DNA from 4 places in the Microbacterium sp. 22179 genome. Region 1 is predicted to be linked to each of the others. Evidence: predicted binding sites of a transcription regulator. Region 1 holds the regulator's gene; each other region holds the start of a gene.

Region 1 (3,206 bases):
GCGATGACGTCGTCGACGTCGACGACGCCCCACTGGCGGTCGAGCCGCTCGCGATAGGCGCGTCCATAGCCGGTCGACCCGCCGTAGTTCACGTCGAGCACCCCGATCCCGCGGCTCGTGTAGAACGCGAGCGCCGCCGAGGTCGCCCCGGTCACGTGAGCGGTCGGGCCGCCGTGCACCAGCACCAGGTACGGCGGGAGTTCGTCCGCGGATGCCGCAGCACCCGGGTTCGCGGGCGGATACGCGTAGGCGTGCACCGGGCCGTGACGGCCGTCGAAGGTGAGAGCGAGGGGCGGCGGCATCCACGCGGGATCGACGGCCTCGCCTCCGCGGACCGCGACGACGGCACCCGTGTCGAGATCGGCGCACCACACGCCGGAGGTGACGCCCGATCCGTTCCCCGAGAGCAGGACGAGCGAGCCGACGACGTCATCGATGCTCACGTGCCCGTCGCACGGCACCTCGAGGCGTCGCTCGGAACCGTCGCCGGAGAGGACGACGATCTCGTCCCGGCCGTTCGTGCGCACCGCCACGAGACGGCCGTCATCGAGGGGCTGGAACCAGCGATTGCCGAGCACCCACAGTCCGTAGCCGGTGTCGGCGTCGGCGGAGGTGAGAGGGACCGGCGCGGCCGTGGGCGCGATCCCGTCGACGGTGACCCGGTGCACGGCCCAGCGCCCGTCTCGGTCGTCCGCGAAGAGGAGTTCGTTCTCGGATATCCACTCCGGCTGTAGGGCCGCACGCGTGGACACCGAGCCCGTCTCGCCGGAGCGCAGGTCACGCAGACGCAGGTGCGCCTCGTCCCACGGCATCCGCTCGCCCGACCACTCGACCCAGGCCAGCCTCGTGCCGTCGGGCGAGAGGGAGGGGTGGGCATAGAAGGCGCCGCTCTCGGCGTGCACGATGACGGCGGACGGGGACTCCGCGGCAGACCCGTCGGTCGGGATCTCGACGATCGCCCGACGGTGCTCCGTCGATGTCAGGTCCTCGCGGACGGCGAGAAGGCGGCCGTTCTGCACACGCAGCCCGCCGTGGGCGGGGCCTGGAGGAGTGAGAGCGACGGGCTCCGTGCCGCGACGGAGCCGGTAGACGCGCTGATCGTCGGCCTGGACGAAGAAGAGGGTGCCATCGGCGTCCGCCGTCCATGCTCCACCGCCGTACTCGTGCACGCGCGATCGAGCGCTCCAGGGAGCAGGGAGCACCTCATGTCCGAGCGATGAGCGCACCGTCATGCGACCGCCCTCGGCAGGCACGGACTCCGCCCACCAGATCTCCTCGCCGACGAATCGTGCTCCGTCGAGGCGCGGGGAGGCCGCGGCGACGGATGCCGGGGTGAAGGGCGAGGGCCAGGAACCGTACGGTGACGACATGCTTCGAGCCTATGCGTCGGCGCGAGCGCGCCGGGCCCGTACGTGCGTCAGACCGCGCGGAGGACGGCGACGACCTTCCCGAGGACGACGGCTTCGTCGCCGAGGATCGGTTCGAACGCCGAGTTGCGCGGAAGCAGCCAGGTATGGCCGTCGCGGCGCCGGAAGGTCTTGACCGTCGCCTCACCGTCGAGCATCGCCGCCACGATCTCACCGTTCTCGGCGGTGTGCTGGGAGCGGACGACGACCCAGTCGCCGTCGCAGATCGCCGCGTCGATCATGGACTCGCCCGAGACCTTGAGCATGAACAGGTCGCCCTTGCCGACGAGCTGTCGCGGCAGGGGGAAGATCTCCTCGACGTGCTGGTCGGCCGTGATCGGGACGCCGGCGGCGATGCGACCGACGAGGGGCACCAGAGCGGCGTCGCCCACGGGAGTGGCGACATCGGCGGGGTTCTCGGTGCTCGTGCCGGGGAGATCGATCAGGACCTCCATCGCACGCGTCTTGCCGGGATCGCGACGCAGGTAGCCGCTGAGCTCGAGCTGGCCGAGCTGGTGGGTCACGCTCGAGAGCGACTTGAGCCCGACGGCGTCGCCGATCTCGCGCATGCTCGGCGGATACCCCTGCTGGGCGATCGACGCCTGGATCACCTCGAGAATGGCCATCTGCTTGGGGCTCAGGCTCTTCCGACGGCGTGTGCGCGGTGCCTCGGGATCGGGGGCGGTGATCTCGCTCATGATGCTCCTTCGGTGCGCGATTCCGGCGTCCTTCTTCGAATGTCGGAGGCCCGTGGTTCGGTGTTGGTATCGAAACCGTATCCGAGAAAAGCGCGGATGTGGAAGATCTGTTCGAGCGTGTCGGTGAAATCGCGAACGTGATTTCGAAGAAAGCTTGACAGATATTCGAGTTCGAAGATACCTTCGGAACGTAGCTTCGCACTCGCCCCTCCCGGCCGAGAGGCGGATGCGAACGCTACGCCAACGTGGTCATCGCTCGCGGGTGATGACAGACCTCCGGTTCACCGGAGCAAGGCAGAGGAGAACGACATGAGCAGCATCACCTTCAGCACCGCAGCCGTCCGTCCGGTCCGCCCGGCGACGCGTCTCCGGCTGACGGCGCGCGGTCGTCGTGTGCTGCTCGCTCTGGCTGCGCTTCCTCTCGCAGTCGGCATCGCCTTCGCCGCGCTCAGCGGCGGCAGCGCGCTGGCGACCGGCGAGGGGGCCGGCACGGTGACGTTCGAGACGGTCACCGTGATGCCGGGCGACACGCTGTGGTCGATCGCGGCCGAGGTCTCGCCCGAGTCCGACCCGCGAGAGGTGATCGGCGAGATCACTCGTCTCAACATGCTGCAGGGCGGCGTGCTGCAGATCGGCCAGGAGCTGTCGATCCCCGCGGAGTACGCGAGCTGACTCGTCCGGCCGTCGTCCCCACCGCAAAAGGCGGTAACGCGGAGAGCGGGCCCTGCCGTGCGGCCTAGCATGGAGTGGTGACTTCTTCGCTCGATGATCTCCCTCTCCGCGACGATCTCCGAGGGCTCACCCCGTATGGGGCACCTCAGGCGCCGCTCCCGATCGCTCTGAACGTCAACGAGAACACGCACCCCGTACCGGATGCCGTGGCGAGTGACATCCTCGACGACATCGCGGTCGCGCTCCGCGACGTGAATCGCTACCCCGACCGCGAGTTTACGGCTCTCCGTGAGGGCTTCGCGCAGTACCTCGGTCACGGCCTCGACGCCTCGCAGATCTGGGCGGGCAACGGCTCGAACGAGGTGCTCCAGCACATCCTCCAGGCTTTCGCCGGCCCGGGGCGGACGGTCTTCGGCTTCGCGCCGACCTA
Region 2 (3,206 bases), on a different contig from region 1:
GCGCGCATCCCGCTCGCGGTGGTGTTCTTCGTCCTGCTCCTGCTCGGAGGTACCTACGGGGTTCCCGATCTCGCGCTGCGCTGGACTGCGGCCATCCTGTTCATCTTCGCCATCTCGACCGACTGGGTCGACGGCTACCTCGCCCGCCGCTACGAGATCGTCAGCGATTTCGGCAAGCTCTGGGATCCGATCGCCGACAAGCTGTTGACGGGGGCCGGTTTCATCGGACTCGCGATCCTCGGCGAGGTGTCCTGGTGGATCGTTGCGATCATCCTCGTTCGCGAGTGGGGCATCACGATCCATCGCCTGATGATCGTCAACGAGCACGTCGTCGCGGCGGCGTGGATGGGCAAGGTGAAGACCGCCGTGCAGGGTGTCGCTCTGGCCTGGGCGCTGATGCCTCTGCACGTGGTGATCGGCCTTCCCGTCTGGACCCTCATCACCTTCGTGCTCATGCTCGTGGTGCTGGTGCTGACCATCTGGAGCGGGATCGACTACGTCGTCGCCCAGGTGCGCGGGGCGCGTCGGAGTCGATGACCGACCTCGCGGCATCCGTGATCGAGACGCTCGGGCGTCGCGACTGGACACTCGGCGTGGCGGAATCGCTCACGGGCGGGGCGGTGATCGCCGAACTCGTCGGCGTGCCGGGTGCGTCCTCCGTGGTCCTCGGAGGAGTGGTGGCGTACGCGACGCCGGTCAAGCACACGCTCCTCGGCGTAGACGAGTCGCTCCTCGACCGTGAAGGTCCGGTGCATCCTGAGGTCGCGCGGCAGATGGCTCGGGGCATTCGGCGCGCTGTGAGCGTGGACGGCATCGACGCGGCGGTCGGCGTCGCGACGACGGGAATCGCCGGCCCCGTCTCGCCCGATGGGCAACCTGTCGGAACCGTGCACATCGCCGTCGCCACGCCGGAGCGAGTCGAGGCGCGACCGTTCCTCTTCCTCGGTGACCGGAATCGGATCCGGTCGGCGTCCGTTCGAGCCGCCCTCGAGATGCTCCGAGAAATGTGCCGGGAATAGTCGCCGTCGCGACGAGGTTATTGATTTCGTGCTCACACTCAAACCACAGAGTGCAGTTGTAGATTTTATGAAGGTCGGCGAGGTTATACTGGCCATCACTTCGGGGGAGACTCCGAGAAACCGATTGGGGAGGAGGTTCCGATGATTCTTGTACGACAGGAAATCGGCGATGTGCTGAGGGACTTCCGTCTGCAGAAGGGGCGCACCCTTCGGCAGGTCGCGAGCAAGGCTTCCGTGGCGCTCGGCTATCTGAGCGAAGTGGAGCGCGGTCAGAAGGAAGCGTCGAGCGAGATCCTCGCATCCGTCGCTGATGCGCTCGACGTCCCCATCTCCACCATCATGCGCGAGGTCGGAGATCGCATCTCTGTGCTCGAGGGCATCCAGGTGTTCCCCGACGTCGTTCCCGACGATCTGGTCGCCTCGATCGAGCCCGAGCTCTCGCTCCGCTGATCCCACGCACCCCGTCGTTGCGCGATGCGTCGAAGTGAGTTCCTGCGTGCCGTCGAGGACGAGTTCCCCGGCCGCACGTCGTCGGTGTTGAACGATCTGGTGCTGACCCCGCTCGCCGGTCGCACGGCGAAAGAGGCTCTGGCTGCCGGGATACCCCCGCGAGAGATCTGGTTCGCGCTCTGCGACGAGATGGAAGTGCCCGAGAACCGACGGCACGGTGCCGGTCGGCTGGAGCCGCGTCGGCGCTGAGTTCGCGCATGCGTTCGATCGATGTCCAGATCGGATGCCGGGATCCGGCGTGTCGTCGAATATTCGTTCGAAGCGGGCGTAGTCTTCTGCACAGTGGTTCAGACGTTCGTGTTCTCCACTGTTCGTGTGACTCGACGACGCAATGTCGGAGGCTCCTCGTACGGTGAAGACATGGCCACCGAGCCATACGCCTTGTCGGAGAGTTGCTTCCAGCCGGAAGCGCCGCGACAGCCTACAGGCGGCACCACGCGAAGCAGAAGGAGCACGACATGCCATCTCCCGCCGACCGCGAGAAGTCCCTCGAGACCGCACTCGCCCAGATCGACCGCCAGTTCGGAAAGGGCTCGGTCATGCGGCTGGGCAGCGACGAGCGCGCACCCGTCGCAGTCATCCCCACCGGCTCCATCGCCCTCGACGTCGCTCTCGGCGTCGGAGGCCTCCCGCGTGGCCGCATCGTCGAGATCTACGGCCCGGAGTCCTCGGGTAAGACCACGCTCACGCTGCACGCGATCGCCAACGCCCAGCGCGCCGGTGGTATCGCGGCGTTCATCGATGCCGAGCACGCGCTCGACCCCGATTACGCTGCCAAGCTCGGCGTCGACATCGACGCACTGCTCGTCTCGCAGCCCGACACGGGTGAGCAGGCGCTCGAGATCGCCGACATGCTCGTGCGCTCCGGTGCCATCGATCTGATCGTCATCGACTCCGTGGCAGCGCTCGTGCCCCGCGCCGAGATCGAAGGTGAGATGGGCGACTCGCACGTGGGTCTGCAGGCGCGACTGATGTCGCAGGCGCTTCGCAAGCTCACCGGTGGTCTGAACCAGACCAACACCACGATGATCTTCATCAACCAGCTGCGCGAGAAGATCGGTGTGTTCTTCGGCTCTCCCGAAACGACCGCCGGTGGTAAGGCGCTCAAGTTCTATGCATCGGTTCGCCTCGATATCCGTCGTATCGAGACCCTGAAGGACGGCACCGACGCGGTGGGTAACCGTACCCGCGTGAAGGTCGTCAAGAACAAGATGGCCCCGCCCTTCAAGCAGGCGGAGTTCGACATCCTCTACGGAGTGGGCATCTCCCGCGAGGGTAGCCTGATCGATTTCGGTGTCGAGCACGGAATCGTCAAGAAGTCGGGGTCGTGGTACACCTACGACGGCGACCAGCTTGGTCAGGGCAAGGAGAACGCCCGTACGTTCCTCCTGAACAACACCGACGTAGCACTCGCCATCGAGACACAGATCCTGCAGAAGCTCGGCATCGGCGGCGCGGCTGCTCCCGCGGCTCCGGCAGATGAGCTCGCCGAGCGTCGCCCGGCCTGATCATGAACGGTGAGAACGGGGGCGGTCCGCATCAGGACATCGGGCGGGTCGCCCCCGTCATCCCTCTTTTCGGAGCGCGGGGCGTCACCCCGCCGACCGCGACCGCGAGGACTCCCGATACAGCGGTGGAGCCACCCGCTCCAGTATCCGCTTCTATCTCACTCGTCTC
Region 3 (3,206 bases), on a different contig from region 1:
GCGCGCCGACGACCTCGCCGGTCGCCATCCGCGGCAGCCATTTCGACTTCTGCTCCTGGGTGCCCATGTGCACGAGGTACGGAACCGCCAGGTCGTCCTGGATGCCGAAGGCCCCGGCGAGCGAGCCCGCACCGGCGGCGATGACCTCTTCGTTCACGACCGCGCGGAAGCGGTAGTCCTGCAGCATCCCGGCCCCGCCGAACTCCTCGGGAACCGACAGGCCGATGATCCCGGCCTCGCCCGCCGCTCGCATGGTGTCGCGGTCGACCTCGCCCGCGGCATCCCACCGCTCGATGTCCGCACCCGTCACGTGGCGCTTGACGAAGTCCTTGACGAGGTCGCGGAAGGCCTCGTGATCCTCTTCATAGATGTCGCGTTCCATTGCGCGTCCTCCTGAACGTGTCGGCGTCTTTGCTCCCGCGATTCTAGGGCGACGACGGATGCCGCGACAGGACGTTGTGGGAATGCATCCCGCGTTTCGTGGTACTGGGTACCGCGATTGTGGGATGCCTCCGAGCGTCGTTCAGGGCAGGTAGTCGGGCGCGGCAGGAAGGCCGAAGAACTCCTCGAGCGTGTGGAACCCGCCCGCCTGGTAGGCCGCGGCGAGGTCGCGCCCCACGTAGCGCAGGTGCCACGGCTCGGGAGCGTACCCGGTGACACCGGAGCCCCCGTCCTCGTAGCGCACGATGAACCCGTACTCCCACGCGTGGGCGGCGACCCAGTCGCTCTGCGTGGTGCCGCCGAACCCGTCGAGCCCGCCGCAGCCCAGGCCGCACGCGACGACGTCGACCGCGAGGCCGGTCTGGTGCTCCGAGTGTCCGGGGCGCGCGGATCCGGCATCGGCCCCGACCTGCCCCTGGTCGCGCACGTGCGACTCGTAGGTCGTGACCTGCAGGCCGTACGAGCGGTAGCCGTTGTTCGCACCGAGGCGCCCGACCCCGGCCTCGATGGCCGCGTTCGCCATGTCGCCGACCGCGGTCGCGACGTCGGTGCGCACCTGCCCGGATGCCGTGGTCATCTGCAGCGGCACGTCGGCGAGGGCGCCGGGTGCGTAGTCGGCGGGGTCGAGCGGTCGCGCCTTGTTGACGACGACCCACACCCGGGCGGGGTCGGAGAGCGAGATGCACGGCGCGTTGCCCGCCACGACGGCGGCGCGGAACGCCTCGCCCCCGCCGAAGCCGGCGATGGTGGCCGCGTCGTCTCCGGCGGCGAGCGACTCCTGCACGGATGCTTCGGCGCACGGGTCGGCGGCCGGGGTGGAGCCGACGTCGACCGAGGGCACCTGCACGACCGCGACCGGCTCGGGCATTCGTGAGGCTTCGGGCGCCGAGGATGCCGGCGCCGAAGCGAGGGAGAGGAGGATGCCGATGGCGGTCACCGCGACGCCGATCGGCAGGGCGGGACCACGGATCGGGGAGCGCGGAGCCGCATGCTGAGCGTGCGGCGATTCGGGCATGATCTCCATTCTGCCCCGATCACCGCGCGGTGACCGATATGCATTCACAGGCAGGCACCGGAGCGACGGCATCCGCGGGGTGCGCCGACCGGGGTCGACCAGTACCTGCCGACCCCGGGGCAGCCGGACGTAGGCTGAGGGGATGAACGCTCACGTGCGGGATCCCCGGGTGTGTCCGACCTGCGGCGGGGCGTTGAAATTCGAGATCCTCGACGACGAGCGCTTCCTCGTTGTCTGGTCGTGCGTGGAATGCGGGTTGATCCGGGCGACCGAACCGACGGGATAACTTCTTCGTCATTTTCTTCGAACCTCGCTTGCGTTAACTTCGGATGCATGTTCGAATGAAGCATGCGTTGGCAGGGACAGAAGCTCGGAGAGACGGATGCCGCGGCGCTCCCCGGTCTCGAAGACCGGTCGAGCGTGCTGCGCTCGGTGACGACCCCCGAGTTCGCCGGCATGACCTTCCACGAGGTGCTGTCGAAGTCGGCGCTCAACCATGTTCCCGGCGCGTCGCGCATGCCGTTCGCGTGGACGATCAACCCCTATCGGGGATGCAGTCATGCCTGTGTCTACTGCGTCTCGCCGGACACGTTGATCCTCTGCGCCGACGGGCGCCAGCGTCCCCTACGCGACCTGGAGATCGGCGACCAGATCATCGGCACCGAGCGCGAGGGCGCGTACCGCCGCTATGTGCCTACCGAAATCCGCGCCAAGTGGTCGACCCGCAAGGCGGCGTATCGGGTGACGCTGGCCGACGGCACCGAGATCATCGCGAGCGGGGATCACCGATTCCTGACCGAGCGCGGATGGAAGCACGTCACCGACGCAGAGTCCGGGCAGAGACCGCACCTCACCACGAACAACCGGTTGTTGGGGTTCGGAATCGGGCCGGCGGGGGCAGACATCGACCAGACGAGCGCCGATTATCGACGCGGCTACCTGGCCGGGATGATCCGCGGAGACGGAATGATCTTCCACGGCACCTATCCCAGCCCGGAGCGGGTGCGGAAGGTACACATGTTCCGCCTGGCGCTGGTCGATCCGGAGGCTCTCGACCGGACTCGGGAGTTCCTCGAAGCTGAGGATGTGCCGACGAGGACCAGACCATTCGCCGCTCAGACCGAGACTCGGAGCGCTGCGAACGCGATTCACACGGCGGCTCGCGCGGGAGTCGAGCGGATCGAGCAGCTCATCCTCTCGCCCGAGGACCCGAACGAGAGCTGGTTCGCTGGATTCCTCGGCGGCATCTTTGATGCGGAAGGGAGTTGTTCGCGCGGAGTGCTCCGCATCTCGAATGGGGATCCCGAACTCATCCGCCTGATCGAGCAGGGCATGCGCGCCTTCGACGTTCCCCACATCGTCGAAGGCGCGCGCGCTAACGGTGTCCGCGACGTGCGCGTGACGGGCGGGCTACCCAGCCGCCAGAGGTTCTTCGCGATCGCCTCACCTGCCATCACGCGAAAACTCGACATCATCGGAACCGCTGTGAAAACGGCATCTGATCTCCGGGTCGTGTCGATCGAACCCCTCGGTGAAGAGCAGGACCTCCTCGACATCACGACCGGGACCGGCGATTTCGTCGCCAACGGAGTCATCAGCCACAACTGCTTCGCCCGTGGGACGCACGAGTACCTCGACCTCGACGGCGGGTCGGACTTCGACTCTCAGATCGTGGTCAAGGTGAACGTCGTCGAGGTGCTCGAGCGTGAACTGCGCAAGGGCAGCTGGCACCACGAGACCGTGGCGCTGG
Region 4 (3,206 bases), 100 kb from region 1:
GGCAGCGTTGATCGCGAGCCCGGAGGTGTCGGGTGAGCTGATCCGACGGGCGGTAGCGGTCGACGGCGAGGAGTGCGCCGGTGATCGGGTGTGTGAGCACCCGTTCCCATCCCGTCGCGTCGCCTGCGAGGAGGCGTGCGGTGCGGGTGTCGATGGGGGAGCGGCCGTCGAGCTCTGCCGGGGGTGCGCCGGAGGCGCTGCCGCCGTTGTGGCCGCCGTTGTCGTCGTCCATGAGGGTGAAGACGGGGACGGTGACCTCGACCCGTGCGCGGATCTCGCCGAGCAGTCCCGCCTCCGTGTCGTGCCCGGTCGGCGCGCCGGTGAGCGCGATGTCGGCGAGCAGGTCGGCGCGCAACTGATCGGTCGTGCGGGTGTCGGAATCGAGGTCCGTGTCGGCGGGGGAGTGGCTGTCCGGGGCGGTCCGCTTCGCCGCCTTCCCGGCCCGCCCGTTCTCCACGGTGATCGTCCGCGCCATGCGCGTCAACCGGTCGTGGATTCCGTGGACGAGGACGGCGGGCCCGAGCATCCCGAGTTCGGCCATCCCGTCGTCGAGGTCCTTCACCCACACCCGCCGCAACTCCCGCGCGTCGCGGTGACGCTCGGTGACCGTGCGGGCCTGGTACTGCTCCGCGATCCGCCGTGCCACCCGCCGCAGCCTGTTCGGCGACTCGACCACCGCCGCCTCCACTGCACGCGCCGCATACCGCGCTCGATCGGCCGGGTCGTCCAGATGTGCGCCCGCGTCGACGATGACCCGGGCGTGGGCGGCGCTGATCCGCCCCGCGCCCTGCGCCGCCCACACCTCGGCGAATCGCTCGACCGCCCACGATGCCTCGTCCATCCGCCGCTCGATCGTGCGGTCGCTCGCCCGCACTGCCGCCCCGATCTCCGCCGCCACCGCCCGCAGGGCCATGTCGCCGTGATCGGGATGCGCCGCCTGCCGCGCGATGTCGACCGCGACGCGAGCGGCGACGGCGAGCATCCCGTCGCGCACGGCTGACAGCCGAGCGATCGTCTCCTCGACCGCCCGCACCGAGCCCACCAGATCGGCGATCATCGCCGTCTGGGAGTCCGTTGCGTCGAGCAGTTCCGCCATGTGAACAGCCCACCACAGGCCACCGACGTTCGAACATATCGACGAAGAGTCGTCGCCAATCGGACCGGAGGTTCCCCACAGCGCCGCACCGCAGCTCTGGGCCGACCTCACATGTCCGACGAGCGCAGCCACCTCTACCGTGGCTTCCCACCAGCGGTATCCAGCGGTATCCAGCGGCATCCGATGAAGGGGAAAACGACATGAGATTCGACCTCCGCCGACTGCTCGGCATCCCGACCGCGATCGCACTCACGGCGGGCGCGACCCTGGCGCTCGCCGCTGCGACCGACACGCCCGCGTCGTCCTCCCCACCCATCACCCACACCGCCGCCGCCTCGGCCGAAAGCCCCGACGACTTCATCCGCGACGTCCAGACGTGGACGACCACCTCCGCCGCCGGCCGCGACTACAAGATCTCGGTCGCCCTCCCGGCGAACTACGACGAGAACGGCGATCCGTATCGGGTCCTCTACGTCACGGACGCGAACGCCGAGTTCGGAACAGCCGTCGAAGCCGCACGGCTGAACGCTCCCGGCACGATGGTCGTCGGCATCGGGTACGACGACCCCGGCCAGGGCTTCGCGGCCTCCGGAGTGCGCCGCACGCTCGATCTCACCCCGACCGAGATCACGGCCGACGTGCCCACCGGCGGTGCTCCCGAATTCCTCGACTTCCTGAGATCCGAACTCGTCCCGCAGATCGAGAGCGAGTTCCGCGCCGACCCCGGCGACCGCGCACTCATGGGCCATTCCTTCGGCGGTCTCTTCGCCACCTATGCACTGCTCCACAACGACGGACTCTTCCACCGGTTCGTCATCGCGAGCCCCTCGATCTGGTGGGACGACCGCACGATCCTCGACATGGAGGCCGACTACGCCGAGACGCACGACGCGCTCGACGCGCGCGTCTTCCTCTCGGTCGGAGAGCTCGAGGAGACGACCTCCGGGTTCCCGATGACCAGCGACATGACGAGCTTCGCGCACACCCTCGCCGCCCGCGCCTACGACGGACTCGAACTGGGTGCCACGGTCTTCGACGACGAGACCCACCTCTCGGTGATCGGAGCGGCGTTCAGCCGCGGCCTGCGATTCATCTACGCAGCGCCGGGCACCGACATTCCGGGAACCTCCCTGCCGGAGCAGCAGGACGTCGCCCCGCAGATCGTCACGCAGCCGTCGGATGCCGAGATTCCCGAGGGCGCGACCGCGACCTTCACCGCCCTGGCGACGGGAACCCCCGAACCCACGGTGATCTGGCAGACGCAGCTGCCGGATGCCGGTGACTGGGTGACGATCCCGGATGCCGCCGCCCCCACCCTCACGATCGACGCCGTCCCGGCATCCGCCTCCGGCACCCGCTATCGCGCGGTCTTCACCAACCCCGTGGGCGAGTCCGCGACCGAGCCCGCCACGCTCACCGTGACGGTCGCTCCGGAGGCGCCCGCCTCGCCGTCCGCCGACGACCTCACCGACGACAACCGCGGCCCCGTCGCCGCACCGGCCACCGTCGCGCAGGGAGCGCCCTTCGATCTCTCGCTCGGGACCGACCTCGCCGACGCGACCGTCGACGTCTACCTCTTCTCCGATCCCGCCCACCTCGGCACGCTCACGGCTTCGTCTGCCGGCATCGTGCAGGCGATCGTTCCGACGGATGCCGCGCTCGGGGCGCACCGCGTCGCCGTCTACGCCACCGACGGCGCCCTCATCGGTTGGGCGCCGGTCGAGGTCGTCGCGGCCCCGTCCGGCGGGGCGACCGCTCCGGACGACCGCCTGGCCGACACGGGAGCGGACGCCGGGGCCATCGCCCCGATCGCCCTCGCCGCGAGCGCCGCAATGCTCCTCGGGGGAGGGGCCGCGCTACTCGCCCGACGGCGACGCAGCAGCGTGCGCTGACCCCCGCGCACCCGGTTACCCTGGACAGTGACATGGCACATCTTCTGGGGGCCGAGGCCCTGCACCTCGAATATCCGACGAGGGTCGTCTTCGACTCCGTGACGCTCGGCATCGAGGAGGGGGATCGCATCGGCATCGTCGGCCGCAACGGCGACGGCAAGTCGAGCCTGCTCGGCATGCTCGCGGGCATCAAGGAACCGAACTCGGGTCGCGTCACG

What was found. Region 1 encodes LexA, which represses DNA repair genes until DNA is damaged. Its sites were predicted from a motif close to TCGAACANNTGTTCGA; they were not measured.
Region 2: the regulator LexA is predicted to act here: its motif matches at 1,774-1,789, upstream of recA (recombinase RecA).
Region 3: the regulator LexA is predicted to act here: its motif matches at 1,782-1,797, upstream of ACTJKK_RS12670 (intein-containing Rv2578c family radical SAM protein).
Region 4: the regulator LexA is predicted to act here: its motif matches at 1,126-1,141, upstream of ACTJKK_RS05720 (DUF222 domain-containing protein).

Annotation. Positions count from the first base shown of each region.
Region 1 is NZ_JBQEPJ010000002.1:32,503-35,708, reverse strand. It holds gene ACTJKK_RS05245 (S9 family peptidase) at 1-1,370, opposite strand, end outside; gene lexA (transcriptional repressor LexA) at 1,418-2,104, opposite strand; gene ACTJKK_RS05235 (LysM peptidoglycan-binding domain-containing protein) at 2,414-2,776, shown strand; gene ACTJKK_RS05230 (histidinol-phosphate transaminase) at 2,854-3,206, shown strand, end outside.
Region 2 is NZ_JBQEPJ010000001.1:485,010-488,215, forward strand. It holds gene pgsA (CDP-diacylglycerol--glycerol-3-phosphate 3-phosphatidyltransferase) at 1-537, shown strand, start outside; gene ACTJKK_RS02245 (CinA family protein) at 534-1,019, shown strand; gene ACTJKK_RS02250 (helix-turn-helix domain-containing protein) at 1,161-1,469, shown strand; gene ACTJKK_RS02255 (DUF3046 domain-containing protein) at 1,494-1,718, shown strand; gene recA (recombinase RecA) at 1,988-3,037, shown strand.
Region 3 is NZ_JBQEPJ010000005.1:187,314-190,519, forward strand. It holds gene ACTJKK_RS12660 (acyl-CoA dehydrogenase family protein) at 1-382, opposite strand, end outside; gene ACTJKK_RS12665 (M15 family metallopeptidase) at 524-1,456, opposite strand; gene ACTJKK_RS12670 (intein-containing Rv2578c family radical SAM protein) at 1,805-3,206, shown strand, end outside.
Region 4 is NZ_JBQEPJ010000002.1:133,141-136,346, reverse strand. It holds gene ACTJKK_RS05720 (DUF222 domain-containing protein) at 1-1,096, opposite strand, end outside; gene ACTJKK_RS05715 (alpha/beta hydrolase-fold protein) at 1,297-2,988, shown strand; gene ACTJKK_RS05710 (ABC-F family ATP-binding cassette domain-containing protein) at 3,021-3,206, shown strand, end outside.